2 linked regions of the Bernardetia sp. MNP-M8 genome follow. The protein of the gene in region 1 interacts with the protein of each later gene in a pairwise test. Links are inferred from orthologs where the notes say so. Each region holds a gene or a part of one and is shown on either strand. Other genes may lie near its edges.

The links. The genes of interacting proteins can lie anywhere in the genome.
Region 2: the proteins of recA (region 1) and dprA interact in binary tests that used the Bacillus subtilis proteins (3 or more experiments, as listed by UniProt). The link is inferred for Bernardetia sp. MNP-M8 from one-to-one orthologs.

Annotation. Positions count from the first base shown.
Region 1 is NZ_CP147012.1:1,673,692-1,679,424, reverse strand. What follows is about bases 1-2,916. They hold recA (recombinase RecA), read left to right. Parts: upstream 1-839; coding sequence 840-1,994; downstream 1,995-2,916. Other genes in these bases: V9L04_RS06950 (methyltransferase), read left to right, coding at 2,214-2,916; hflX (GTPase HflX), read right to left, coding at 1-32. In the rest of the region: more of V9L04_RS06950, read left to right, coding at 2,917-3,227; V9L04_RS06945 (alkaline phosphatase D family protein), read left to right, coding at 3,513-5,612. UniProt on the Bacillus subtilis protein: Multifunctional protein involved in homologous recombination, DNA repair and competence.
Region 2 is NZ_CP147012.1:4,438,637-4,446,242, reverse strand. The notes cover bases 3,215-6,150. They hold dprA (DNA-processing protein DprA), read right to left. Parts: upstream 5,270-6,150; coding sequence 4,160-5,269; downstream 3,215-4,159. Other genes in these bases: V9L04_RS17955 (hypothetical protein), read right to left, coding at 6,004-6,150; V9L04_RS17965 (hypothetical protein), read left to right, coding at 3,215-3,965. Outside these bases: V9L04_RS17980 (S8 family serine peptidase), read left to right, coding at 1-1,379; V9L04_RS17975 (DUF1294 domain-containing protein), read left to right, coding at 1,518-1,790; V9L04_RS17970 (DoxX family protein), read right to left, coding at 1,986-2,351; more of V9L04_RS17965, read left to right, coding at 2,565-3,214; more of V9L04_RS17955, read right to left, coding at 6,151-6,264; V9L04_RS17950 (hypothetical protein), read right to left, coding at 6,477-6,719; V9L04_RS17945 (FAD-dependent oxidoreductase), read right to left, coding at 7,009-7,606. UniProt on the Bacillus subtilis protein: Protein that helps load RecA onto ssDNA during transformation. Binds cooperatively to circular ssDNA, is able to bridge different segments of DNA. Favors the loading of RecA onto SsbA- or SsbB-coated ssDNA and formation of RecA-DNA filaments.

The sequences.
Region 1 (5,733 bases):
GTTTCGGGTTTTATATTTTCGGTTTCTAACATATATTTTTTTATGTAAAGATATAAATGTTTTCTGTATTGATTTTATTGAATATGAAACTTGAAATTTTTAAATTTTGTTTGCTTTTACATTTTTTGATAGACTAACTTTTAACTCTCGTAAACTAATAACTAAAAGAGATTAGCTATTCAGAACATACGATGCATAAAATTCGATCAGTGTTGTCTTTTAGATCTAAACTATTTATTTAACAAATAGAGAAATAGTATTCTGTATAAATTTCTTTCCTTTCCATAAAGTAAAGTTTGCAAATCCTATTTTATGGAAAACACACAGCCTTTGTTTTAGTATAGTGACCCAACAAACAAATGTAAATTCAATTACTTTAACTGATTGAACCAGATTTAGTTCTTTTAAATAAACGACGTAGTCTTGAGTGAAGCTAAACACAAATAAGACAATTAATCGTGATAACGTTTAATAATCTGAAATTATTTTTTACTACGTATATCGCTTACGTTCTGCGCTCTTAATTTTGTAGTATCCTTAAAAGCAAAGGAAGCAAAAACAACAAATACAAGGCAAGAAAAATAATTTAGAAAAAAGTCAAAAAAACTTCAAATTATTTTTTACTACGTAAATCGCTTACGTTCTGCGCTCTTAATTTTGTAATATCCTAAAAGGACAAAATAAAATTTTGATTTTTAAAATAGTAAAAAATTAGCTTTTTTTTAGAAAATAATCTTTACTACGTAAATCGCTTACGTTCTACGACGTTAATTTTGTAATATCCTTAAAAGGAAAAATAATTTAGTAAATAATTTATCACTCTTATATATATTTCAATTATGGCAAAAGGAGCCGACGACCAAAAAAAGAAACTAGAAGCACTAAAAGTAACTTTAGCTAAACTAGACAAAACATACGGAAAAGGAACAGTCATGAAATTGACTGATGATAATGTAGTAGATATTCCAAGCATCTCAACAGGTTCACTAGGACTTGATATTGCTTTAGGAATTGGAGGATTACCTCGTGGTAGAGTAGTAGAAATTTATGGGCCAGAATCTTCAGGTAAAACTACCCTTACACTACACGCTATTGCAGAAGCTCAAAAACAAGGTGGTTTGGCTGCCTTTATTGACGCAGAACACGCTTTTGATAGACAATATGCTCAAAATTTAGGTGTAGATTTGGACAACCTTCTTATCTCTCAACCTGATAATGGAGAGCAGGCATTAGAAATTGCTGAACAGCTTATTCGTTCAACTGCCATTGATATTGTAGTAATAGACTCTGTGGCTGCTCTTGTACCAAAAGCAGAATTAGAAGGCGATATGGGAGATTCGAAAATGGGTCTTCAAGCACGTTTGATGTCTCAAGCACTTCGTAAACTAACAGGTGTAATTAGCAAAACACAATGTACTTGTATTTTTATTAACCAACTTCGTGATAAAATTGGTGTTATGTTCGGAAGTCCTGAAACAACAACAGGTGGTAATGCACTTAAATTTTATTCTTCTGTTCGTTTGGATATTCGTCGTATTGGAGCAATTAAAGACGGAGACAAAATCACAGGTAACCGTACTCGTGTGAGTGTCAAAAAGAATAAATTAGCTCCTCCATTCAAACAAGTTGAGTTTGATATTATGTATGGAAGAGGAATTTCTAAAGCTGGCGAAATCTTGGATTTAGCCGTTGATTTGGATATTGTGAAAAAATCAGGTTCTTGGTACTCTTATGGAGATAACAAACTCGGACAAGGTCGTGATTCTGTAAAAGCTCTTATCGAAGAAGATGAGGTGCTAATGGCAGATCTTGAAGGACAACTTCGTGAACTAGATAAGGCAGCTAATTTAGCTGAAAAAGATGGAAAATCTTCTAAATCTAAAGGCAAAAAAGCAGAAAAAGCAATTGCTGCAACTGCTGACGCTGAAAATGAGGAAGAAGACAACGACGAAGATTTTGTCTTTGAAGACGAAGAATTAGAAGACGGAGAATAATCTGTTTATAGTTCGTTTAAAAATGGATTTACTTCATCTATTTGTTTGATATATCAAAAGACCTTCTGCCTTGTGGAAGGTCTTTTTTATTTTTGTCATTCGAATAAATAAACATAATTTATTTTTAGTGTAACTCTACATTGCAAAATATAATTTGTAATTTGTTCCACGAAACAGTTTATATTCAAATATTAATTAATCCATCTTAATAAATTATATATGCAAAATAAAGTTCATAAAAAACCACCTAATCAAATGCGTGAAATCATGACACAAATGGTGTCTTCAAGATGTTTAAGTATAGCAGCTGAGTTAGGCATTGCTGATATAGTTGGTAATGAGGCAAAATCTATTGCTCAAATAAGTAAAGAACTACAATTAAATGAAAATGCTTTATATCGTTTAATCAGAGTTTTGGCTATACAAGGAATTTTTGAACTTGATGACAACAAAATGGTTTCTAACAATGATGTTTCTTATTTTTTGCAGGAAGAAACAGATGGTTCTCAACGAAATTTTGCACGGATGATGGGAAGCCCATGGATGTGGAAGATATTCAATAATCTAGAACATTCTATTAGTACAGGTGATTCAGCTTCTGAAAAAGCTATGGGATACGAAAATTTATTTGAATATTTTAAAAAAGATAGTCCCAAAGATGGAAAAGTATTTAGTCAGGCTATGTCTAGTTTTTCATACTCTTTTGACAAACCTTTGGTTAATGCTTACGATTTTAGTAATTGTAAAAGTGTTGTGGATTTAGGAGGAGCAGAAGGACAATTATTAAAGGTAATAAAACAAAATTATCCACATATTAAACCTATTCTATTCGATTTGCCTCATGCCATTGCTCAAGCTAAAGCAAATGATAGAGATGAAGTTTTAGAATATGTAGAAGGTGATTTTTTTAAATCTATTCCTGCTAACATAGATTGTTATGTAATTAAATATGTATTACATAACTGGAATGATGAAGATTGTATAAAAATTCTCAAAAAATGTAGAGAAGCCATTTCATCGAATGGACATTTATTGATTATGGATATTTTGATAAAAGAAGACCAACCTCAAATATTTGAAAAATCTTTAGATATTGTTATGTTATTGCTTCTAGGAGCAAAAGAACGTACAAAACAAGAGTTTGAAGAGTTGTTAGAAAAAGCAGGTTTTAAAATAAACAATGTTTATCCAACTCAAAGTCCTTTAAGTATTATTGAAGCAGTTGCTGTGTAAATTATAAAAGTAAAAAGTTTAATTATTAATATACTTTTAAAGTATCAGATATAGCATAGTAACTTATAGATTATTCTCATAAAAAAGACCTTCTAATTTATTGGAAAGTCTTTTTTGTACCAAATTTTATCTTTTATGACATGGCTTATCGTGCAAAACAAGTTTACATACTTAATAGTGATTCAAAGAAAATTCATATAAAACTAATGATAAAGTAAATTTATAAATTCAACTTGCGAAGTATTTTAAAAATCCATCACTAAAATAATTCAAAATTGTTTCGCAATGAAAAAAACTACTTTATTTATCTTGTATTGTATTGCTTTTTCGGTAACTAGTTTACCAGTCTTTGGACAAGATACTGGCACAATCACAAAGATAGTCAGTCCAACAGCACAACCTGCTCCTATTTCTCTCAAAAGAAAAATATCCAAGATTAGTTCTCAAAATGATGTTCAAGATGGCTTACCTTTCGAAGAGCGTCTAAAACCATTTTATCATGGGATTGCTTCTGGTGATCCTCTTTCTGACCGAGTAATTATTTGGACACGAGTAACACCAGATACAGAAACACAAACAAGTGATATTCCTGTAAAATGGTATTTAACTTCTGATGTTGAGCTTAAAAATGTAGTTGCAGAAGGAGAGTTTACTACAAATGCAGATAGAGATTTTACAGTCAAGATTGATGTAGTTGGTTTACAGCCAAATACAACTTATTATTATTACTTTTCTGCTTTGGAAGCAAATTCACTTATTGGTCGTACCAAGACAGCTCCTAATGAAACCAATGCAGAACATTTAAAATTTGCTGTTGTTTCTTGTCAAAATTATGAAGCTGGTTATTTCAATGCCTTTGGAAGAATTGCAGACCGAAATGACCTTGATGCTGTTGTTCATTTGGGAGACTATATTTATGAGTATGGAAAAGGAGCGTATGGCGCAAACCTTATCGAACGTTCACATCAACCAGAAACAGAAATTTTGACTGTTGCAGATTATCGTACTCGTTATTCATTGTATCGTTTAGACCATAATCTTCGAAGAGCGCATCAACAGCATCCTTTCATTACTATTTGGGATGACCATGAATTTGCAAATGATTCTTACAAAGATGGAGCGCAAAATCATACTGATTCGACAGAAGGAAGTTGGGCAGATAGAAAAGCAATTTCTAAAAAAGTATATGATGAATGGATGCCCATCCGAACGCAAAATACAGGAATCTATCGTGTTATTAATTACGGAAATTTGATGGATTTGATTATGATTGATACTCGTATCGAAGGGCGTGATGAGCAAATTAATGATGTTACAAATCCACTTATGTATGCACCAAACCGTACACTTTTAGGGCAAACTCAAAAAGAATGGTTTTTGGATAAACTAGGTAACTCTACTGCAAAATGGAAAGTAATCGGAAACCAAGTTATTTTTTCGGAGTTTAATGTCGGATGGGCTGCTGCTGCGCTTACTCCTCCACAAACACCTGCACAAGTAGAAAGTACATTTACAGATATTTGGGATGGTTATCCAATAGAAAGAGATAATATTATTGATTTTATGTCAGGTAATTCTATCGACAATATAGTTTGGCTGACAGGTGATTTTCATTCTACTTTTGCCTTTGATGTTGCAAAACGTCCATCTATTTTTGGCTTTGATGAGGCAACTCCTACTTATAATGCTTCAACTGGTGAAGGTTCTGTAGCTGTTGAGTTTGCCACTCCAAGTATTGCTTCTGCTAATTTTGATGAAAATGTAGGTGCAGCTACTTCAGCAGCTTTAGAATACCAAATTAACAAACCTCTTCCTGCACCTTTAGAAGGCATTAATCCAAATCCTCACATGAAGTTTGTTGATTTGGACAGACATGGTTACTTTATTTTGGATATTAAAGAAAGTGCTGTTCAGGCAGATTGGTTTTTTGTAGATAAAGTGTTAGAACCTTCTGAAATTGAGAACTTTGGAGAAGGCTGGCTAACAACAGATGGAAGAAATCATCTAACAAAAGCAGATGCACAGACTGAACCTAAATCTACACAAGCAACAGCAGCACCAAATGAAGTTCCTGAATATGTGGATGAAGTTTTAGGTCTTTTTCCTACAAAAAATGAGTTTACAGATATTGCAATTTTGAGTTTGTATCCAAATCCTTCTTCTACAATTGCACTTGTAAATTATGCAGTTGCTCGTCCAATGAATGTCAAAATCAAACTTATTGATTCTCAAGGAAAAACTATAAGAGTAATCAATGAACAAAAAAATGTGAGTGGAAATTTTGCTCTTCATTTTTCTGTAAAAGACCTTTCAGTAGGTGTTTATATTCTTCAATTCGAAACACCAAAAGGACAGATTAGCCGTAGAGTTGTAGTAGAGAAATAAAAAAAATGACTGTAAAATTGATTTATTTTAATTGAACACTTCTTTTTTCTTTAAAAAGGAAGTGTTTTTTGTGTTTTTCTGTTTTATTTCACTTTAATTCTGTATTAAAAAAAACTTTGCC
Region 2 (7,606 bases), 2.8 Mb from region 1 along the record:
TTTTCAATCGTTTTGCACCTCGTCCTAAAGTTCTTTACTTTACTATTTTTGCAGTTATTGCAGGACTAAAGTTATTCTTTTTTGATGCAGGTAGAGATGCAGTAGTAGATGCTTACGAAAATGGCTTTACTTGTGGAATGGAATCAAATGAAGCTGAAACTATAATTGGAAGTAAAGAAACTACTACTTTGCCTTCAAACCTTAGTGCAAATGGCGAACTTCTTTTGGATTTGAACATGGCTAACAAAGATGCTATTGTTCCAATTTTGGAAAAATACAGTATGTCTATTCGTAGAGCATTTCCAGATTTACAGCATGATGAATATTCTGAATTAGAAGAATATTATATTTTAGATATTCCTACTTTCCAATTAAAGAATATTGATGTAATTATTGGCGAACTTCAAAACTCAGGTGCAGTAGATTATTTAGAAAACAACGAAATTTTAGAGCTTCCAACTAATCCAACAACTTCTTTTGATGTAGCTCCAAACAAACCTTCTTTTGGAATCAATGACCCTAACTTAAAAGACCTTTGGGGATTTGAGAAAATGGGAGTAGCAGAAATGTATGCTTCTTTGAAAGAACAAAAGCCTAAGAAAAAAGCTAAAATTGTTATTTTAGATACAGGTGTAGAAGCTGACCACGAAGATATTACTTCAAATTATCTTTCTCTTGAAAAGAAAAGTGATTATGACAAACTAGGACACGGAACACATTGTGCAGGAATTGCTGCAGCAGTAACTAACAATGGTAAAGGAATTGCTTCTTTTTCTCCAAATTCTGAATTTGTAACGGTTTCTAGTATTAAAGTATTAAATGATGCTGGTTTTGGTTCTCAAGAAACTGTTTTGGCAGGAATTATCAAAGCAGCAGACGCAGGAGCAGATGTAATTTCGCTTTCTTTGGGAGGTCCTTCAAATGATGCTCATCAAAAAGCATATTCAGAAGCTGTAAAATACGCAAATGCAGCAGGTGCAATTGTAGTAGTAGCAGCAGGAAATTCTAACAAAAATGCAAAAGATTTTTCTCCAGCTAATGCAGATGGTGTAATCACTGTTTCAGCTATTTCTCCTGATTTGAGTATAGCTCCTTTCTCTAACCACGTACAAGATATGAAAATGGGAATTGCAGCCCCTGGAGTTCAGATTTTTTCTACTTATCCTAAAGGAACATACAAATTCTTAAACGGTACTTCAATGGCAACTCCTTATGTAGCTGGTCTTTTGGGCGTAATGAAAGCATTAAACCCAGAACTAGATACAAAAACTGCTTTTGAAATCTTGAAATCAACAGGTAAAGAATTAGAAGCTGGTGAAAAAGCAGGTAACTTTATCCAAGCTGACAAAGCAATTAGTGCAGTTTTAGAACAAGAATAAATTAAACAATAGTTTAGTTTAAAAAAGCAAAAGCCTATTCAATCTTTTTGGTTGGATAGGCTTTTTTTGTTTAGGTTTATAAAAACAATCTGATTTATTTTGACAACTGTCCAGTACTCTACTATAAAATATAGCTCAATGAACTATTTATTTGTATACTTATTTTTGATTAATATTGCTTCAGGTATTATTTTTTGGTGGGACAAGCGTAAAGCAATACAATCTAAAAAGAGAATAAAAGAACGTACTTTACATTTCTATGAACTATTAGGAGGGGCATTTAGTATTTTATTTTTAATGTATCAAATTAGGCATAAAAACCAAAAAAAAGGTTATTTTCTAATTACTTATGGTATTGCTTTAGCATGGATGGGTTTGGTTAGTTTCCTTGTTTTTAAATTTAAATCGTAAGAATAGGGGGGCAGAATTAGTTTATTTTTTCCTACAGTTGTGTAATTATGATTTTCAAAAATGTAGTTTTCAAACAACAATATTACGCAGCTAAATTTCAAAGAAAATAAAATGATTTAAAATAATCATTTTTTGTAGAGTTGTTTTTGAAATTCTGAATACCCTACCCTAGACAAAGAATACTTGAAATTTATATCATCTTTTTCGTATCGTTCTCATAATCAACACACTAATAGCGCAAGCAAGTGTAATACAAGCAAGCGCAAACAAAAGTCCTTTATCATCTTGAATACGAATACCTAAAATAAAAATATGAGATGCAATTGCTCCCAACATAATAACAATTGCTCCTACAGCTCCGACACGACGAGTTTTTGGAATCAAAATTAAGATAGCTACAATAAGCTCAAGAAAACCAGACAAATATCTACCTGAAGGTTCTGCATTAAGTTTAGAAAAAATCCAAACAGATTCGGGTGCTGTCCCAAATTTAAAATAAAGTGTTTGAAGAAGAATAACAGCCACTATAATTGATAAAATGCCTTCAATTGTCTTTTGCATGAATTTTTTTGAGTCTGAAATATTTTTCACAGGAAATTATATTTACAATATATGAATTTTTTAAATTATAATTGTTAGCTATATCTTTAGAAAATAGATAAATTAACTAGCCAGTAGCAATTTTGATAATTGAAAAACAGACTAATAAAATAAAATAACTTTTTTTCGTTAAATTAGAGAACTCCAATTATCCACTTTTACTATTTAAACTTTATGAAAACTACTATTTTATCTGTTTCACTATTTATTCTATTTTCCTTCTTTAGCTTTTCTTCTGCTCAAATGGCACATATAGAACTAGCAGAACTAATTGAAAAACAACAAGTCAAAATAAATGCACGAGGACTGGGAGGTTATTTTGGTGAAAGTCTTTTGCTAAATATTTATAATACATACTCAAAACCTCTTTTAGTAAAGATTTCAGCAGGAACAATATTTCGAAGCGAAGATGAAGGCATTCAAGACCTAATGATTTTGGAAGATTATCAATTTGCCATTCAAAAAGGAGCTACCAAACTTCAACCAGTCATGACAGCCTGTATTCAGGCAAGCAACGGCTCACCTTACAAAAATTCTCTTTATCAGTTTGATAGATTAGATAATGAAGGACTTTCAAAAGTAGCTCAAACGATTGCAAAGCATGACTATCAAAAAGAATATCTTGCTCAATCTAGTGTTTGGTGTGTTTCTAATAATAAAGAAACATCTTATCTTTCTCATCCGAAAAAAGAAGTTTTTGAAAATTTAGCAAAGGCAGTTTGTGAAGCTAAAGGAGAAGATTTTGATAAAATGAAATTCACAGCACAAGAAAAATACATTCCTACTTATACATTTAATGGTTATTTACAGACTTTTTTGGAAGAAGACCAAAAAGTAAATATTGAAGTGTATGATGCGCAAGGAAAGTTTTTTAAAACCATTGTAAAAAACTTTCCAGCAAAAGCAGGTTTTTTTTATCGTTCTTTTATGTTTACACAACAAATTGGAGAAGATGCAACTTTCAAAATAAAATTAATTAATCCAGCAAAAGAAAATGAAGAGAGAACGTTGGCAGAGCAAGAAGTAAATAAAAATAGCATTGCTCACAATGAAGATATGAAACTTATCGAAACTGAAAATAAATTTGTTTTTGTTTTGGATGAAACTACAAAACTAAATTTGGCTTTGTATGATGACCAAGAACATCTTTTCAAATCCTATTTTACAGATAAAGAATATAATAAAAGCTCACAAACGGTCATAAATATTCGTCATAATGTTTTCATTCCCAAAAGTGGAACATATTTTTTGATAGCTAAAGACACAAATGGAAAAGAAGTAGGAAGGGAGCGAGTTTATACAGATGGGCATAAGATAGAACGCAAAGAAATGATTGTTCAAAGACATAACTTTGAAGTAAACCTTGTCGATCCTGTGTCAGGAGTAAATCTTGATGTTTATGACCAATATGGAAATAAAGTAGCCAATATTTTAGAAAATAGTGGATTGCATCACGGTTATAGAACTATTCCAACTGTTTTTAAACATTATTTGGGAAGAGGACAAACATTTTATTTTAGAATGACTGACAGAAATGGCATTTTAATAAAAGAAGAAATTGTAGAAGGGAAATAACTAGATAATAAGTAGTTATACGTATGTTTTGTTAAACACAGAGTTACAGAGAACGCAGAGAATGAAAATACGTTTTTGAAATACTATTTTTAGATATAGAAGTTGTTTAAGAATGACTATTTTTTCAAGCTATTGTCAGAGTTATTTGGATTTAGGAGATAACTCTGACAAAATTTTGATAAGTCAGTTTTGTTTTAACTAATTACTTTAAACTGTTTTCCAGGTAAAGCCTTTATGATTCCTTTCATTTCCATCATCAATAATTGTCCTGCAAGCTGACCAAGGGGAATTTGAGTTTTGATAGAAAGATTATCTATTGCCATTGTTCCTCCTACATCTTCTAATTTATTGATAATAATTTGCTCTTCCATGGTTAGTTGACCATTTGATTTTTTGATAGGAGGAATATTTTGTTCGTCCAAATCCCATTTCAAAATATATTCAATGTCTTCTATTGCTGTATAAATATGAGCATGATGATTGCGAATAAGACGATTACAACCTGCCGAACTTGCAGAATCCAAGTTACCTGGTACTGCAAAAACTTCACAATTATAGGCATTTGCAATATGAGCTGTAATAAGTGCGCCTCCCTTTGCAGCAGCTTCTACTACAATCAAAACATCAGAAAGACCTGCAATTACTCGGTTGCGTTGTGGAAAACGAGAAGGGTCAGGCATTGTACCAAAACAACCTTCAGTTAAAAGTCCTCCTTGATCAATCATTTCAAAAGCTGTATTTTTATGAGCTGGAGGATATATTTGATCAAGACCATTTGCCATCACACCAATTGTATCTAATCCACTTTCTAGACTTGCTCGGTGTGAAAAAATATCAATTCCATAAGCTAACCCACTTACTATTAAAGGATTATATTTCGTTAAATCTCTAACTATCTTCTGTGTCATTTCTTTGCCATACTCAGTGGCTTTGCGAGTTCCCACTATTCCAACTGTTTTTTGGGCATTCAAATCTGCATTGCCTTTGTAGTATAAAATATAAGGAGAATCTTCGTGTCTTAAAAGGCGTTGAGGATAACCTTTGTCTGTATAAATCAGAATTTTGACATCTTGTTTTTCAGCAATAGCCAACTGCTTTTCAGCTTTATGTAATACTTCTGTTTTATTTTGCTTTAGTGAAGCAATAAGTTTTTGTCCTACATTAGGAATTTTTAGTAGTTTGGATGGAGAAGCATTAAAAACCTCCTGAGCAGAGCCACAATAACTAATCAAAAGTTTGGCAGTCTTTGCACCCACATGAGGCAAAAGCGATAAAGCCACTTGAAACTGACGACTATCAGACATAAATTAAAACAAAACAAGTGAAAATGTAAAAATAAAATGCAAAATACTAAAAATTTTAGCTAAAAACCTTATCTTATTTTCCTTTTTATGTATTTTTGAAATAATTTCTATAAACACTGCGTAAAAATAAAAGTTAGGTAAGTATTTAGTCTTCTAAAGAAAATAAGTAATTGAGCTAAATTATTTACAGTTTATTTATTAAAGGTTATCACGGTTAATTTAGTAATGTTCATTTTTCCGTAGCGACAGGTTTGCAAACCCTATCGATTAGGCACAAGTCTAAATTGCTATTTTTTTCTTATATTCTATAGAAGTTACGCATCCTAATACTACATAAAGAATATAAAATGAATAAATTTACACTTTGAAAAATTCACGCATTAATAAACAGGGTTAAAACCCTGTTTTATAGATAGCTAAAAATGTAAATTTATTTTTTTAGTCTTTCTAAGGTTTGTTTTGATAGTTTGATATGTAATTTTGTTTTTAAATTTATACCAATTTTTATATATTTTATTTATTACATATTCTTCTAGTGTAACAAATGCCCAATAGACTGAAAAAATATGATTTTGTACAGCTTTTCTTGTTCGCACCAAGAAGTTTTCAGCATTACAAAGCTGCTTTCTAGCTCTATGAAATTCTTCAATGTGCCAATGTAGTTGGTGTGATTTTTCAAAATCTTCTTTTGTAGCTTTTTGAGGTTTTTCTTGTTCTTTTAGGTTGTAATATTTTTAATAGACATAATGACGAACTTTACCTGCCTGTTCTTTTCTGAACAAAGTTACAAAATCAAAATTCTTTAAGTGAGTAAGTACTCCATTTTCATCAATTTCTATATCAGCTACCTTTTGACACACTCCTTTTTGAGTAGAAACAGTACGAGTTTTTTCGACGCCAAAAAAAGCATCCATTTTATGAGAACGAATAAAACGCAAGTTTTCCTTTGAAGAATACCAACTATCACCTGTTATAAGTGCAGGAGCTAAACCCAATCCAATACTTCTCTAAGCATTTTAAGAAAAAGTTCATTTTTTATAACCCCTAAAGTTGGCTCATATACTCTATAATTAACAGGAAGACGAACCCCATTTATATCAGTATAAAATAAGGTAACTAAACAGATACCTTTTACAACACCATGATGTTTGCCTGAATACTGACGAGCTATAAAAGGATTTAATTTGGCATCACTATAGGGTTTATCTCAAACACTAGCATCAATACTTAAAGTGCCTCCTGCTAGTACAATCAGTAAACAAACACGTTCAAACAAATCCTGTGGGGTATAATCTTCACGGACTAAAAAATTGCGAACACTATCATGGCTCATTTTTTTCATTCCAAAAGCTAGTTGAGTACATCCTTTATTTCTAGGATTTACTAATAAATAATTACTATAAAGAGATAAATTACACAATGCAGTTGATTTTCGTACCAACACTCTCATCAAAAGTAAAATTTAAGTAATAAAAAAAACATACTAAAAAAATACAATCTAAAGTTAAAAAAAAATTACGTAAGTTTAAGGTGCGTAACTTCTAAAATCAGGGTTTTCTTATAAAAACTATTTAGTTCTGTTTTATATCTTAAACCTCTATGGTCAAGTTTTGGTTGTTGGTGTCGCTGTCGCTAAAACACCAACAAGGGCATTTTTCTTTTTTTATAAGAAAACCCTACTTCTAAAATAGAAGTTGAATTTCTGTATTTTCCAATTCCCATGTCATATTTTCTAAGTCCTAATTTCCCATCATTTCAGCTATTTCTTCTCCAAGTTTGCTTCCCAAAGCGACTCCCATTCCACCCAAACGAACTCCTAAAACGACATTTTTAGAGTAATTTTGAAGGAGTGGGATTTTTGTTTTTGAACTTTCTGTAAAAGCCATAATTCCTGCCCAAGTGGTATCTATTTCAAATTTGTGTTTTGGAATAATAATCTCACTTAGTTTTGATTTTAAATCTTCAAGAATTAGTTCTGTAGTTTCCAATTTTGTGGTTGTTTCGCCTTCAAAATCCATATTTCTTCCTCCTCCTAAAATAATTCTTCTACCAAAATTTCGGAAATAATAAAAACCTTCATCTAAGTGAAAAGTACCTTTAAAACGTAAATATTTTAAGGGTTTGGTTACCAAAACTTGTCCTCGTCCTGCTTGCAAATCCAAATCTGGAATGAGTTTTTTAGAAAAAGCATTTGTGCAAATGGCTACTTTTGAGGCAGTAAGTTCGATGTCTGGAAAATTTGCATCTTCATTTTGTAAAGGATTTTTGATTTTTACAGATACATTGTTTTTTCCTGCTTTTCCTTCTATTTGTACATCTTCAAAATCTGTTACTTCA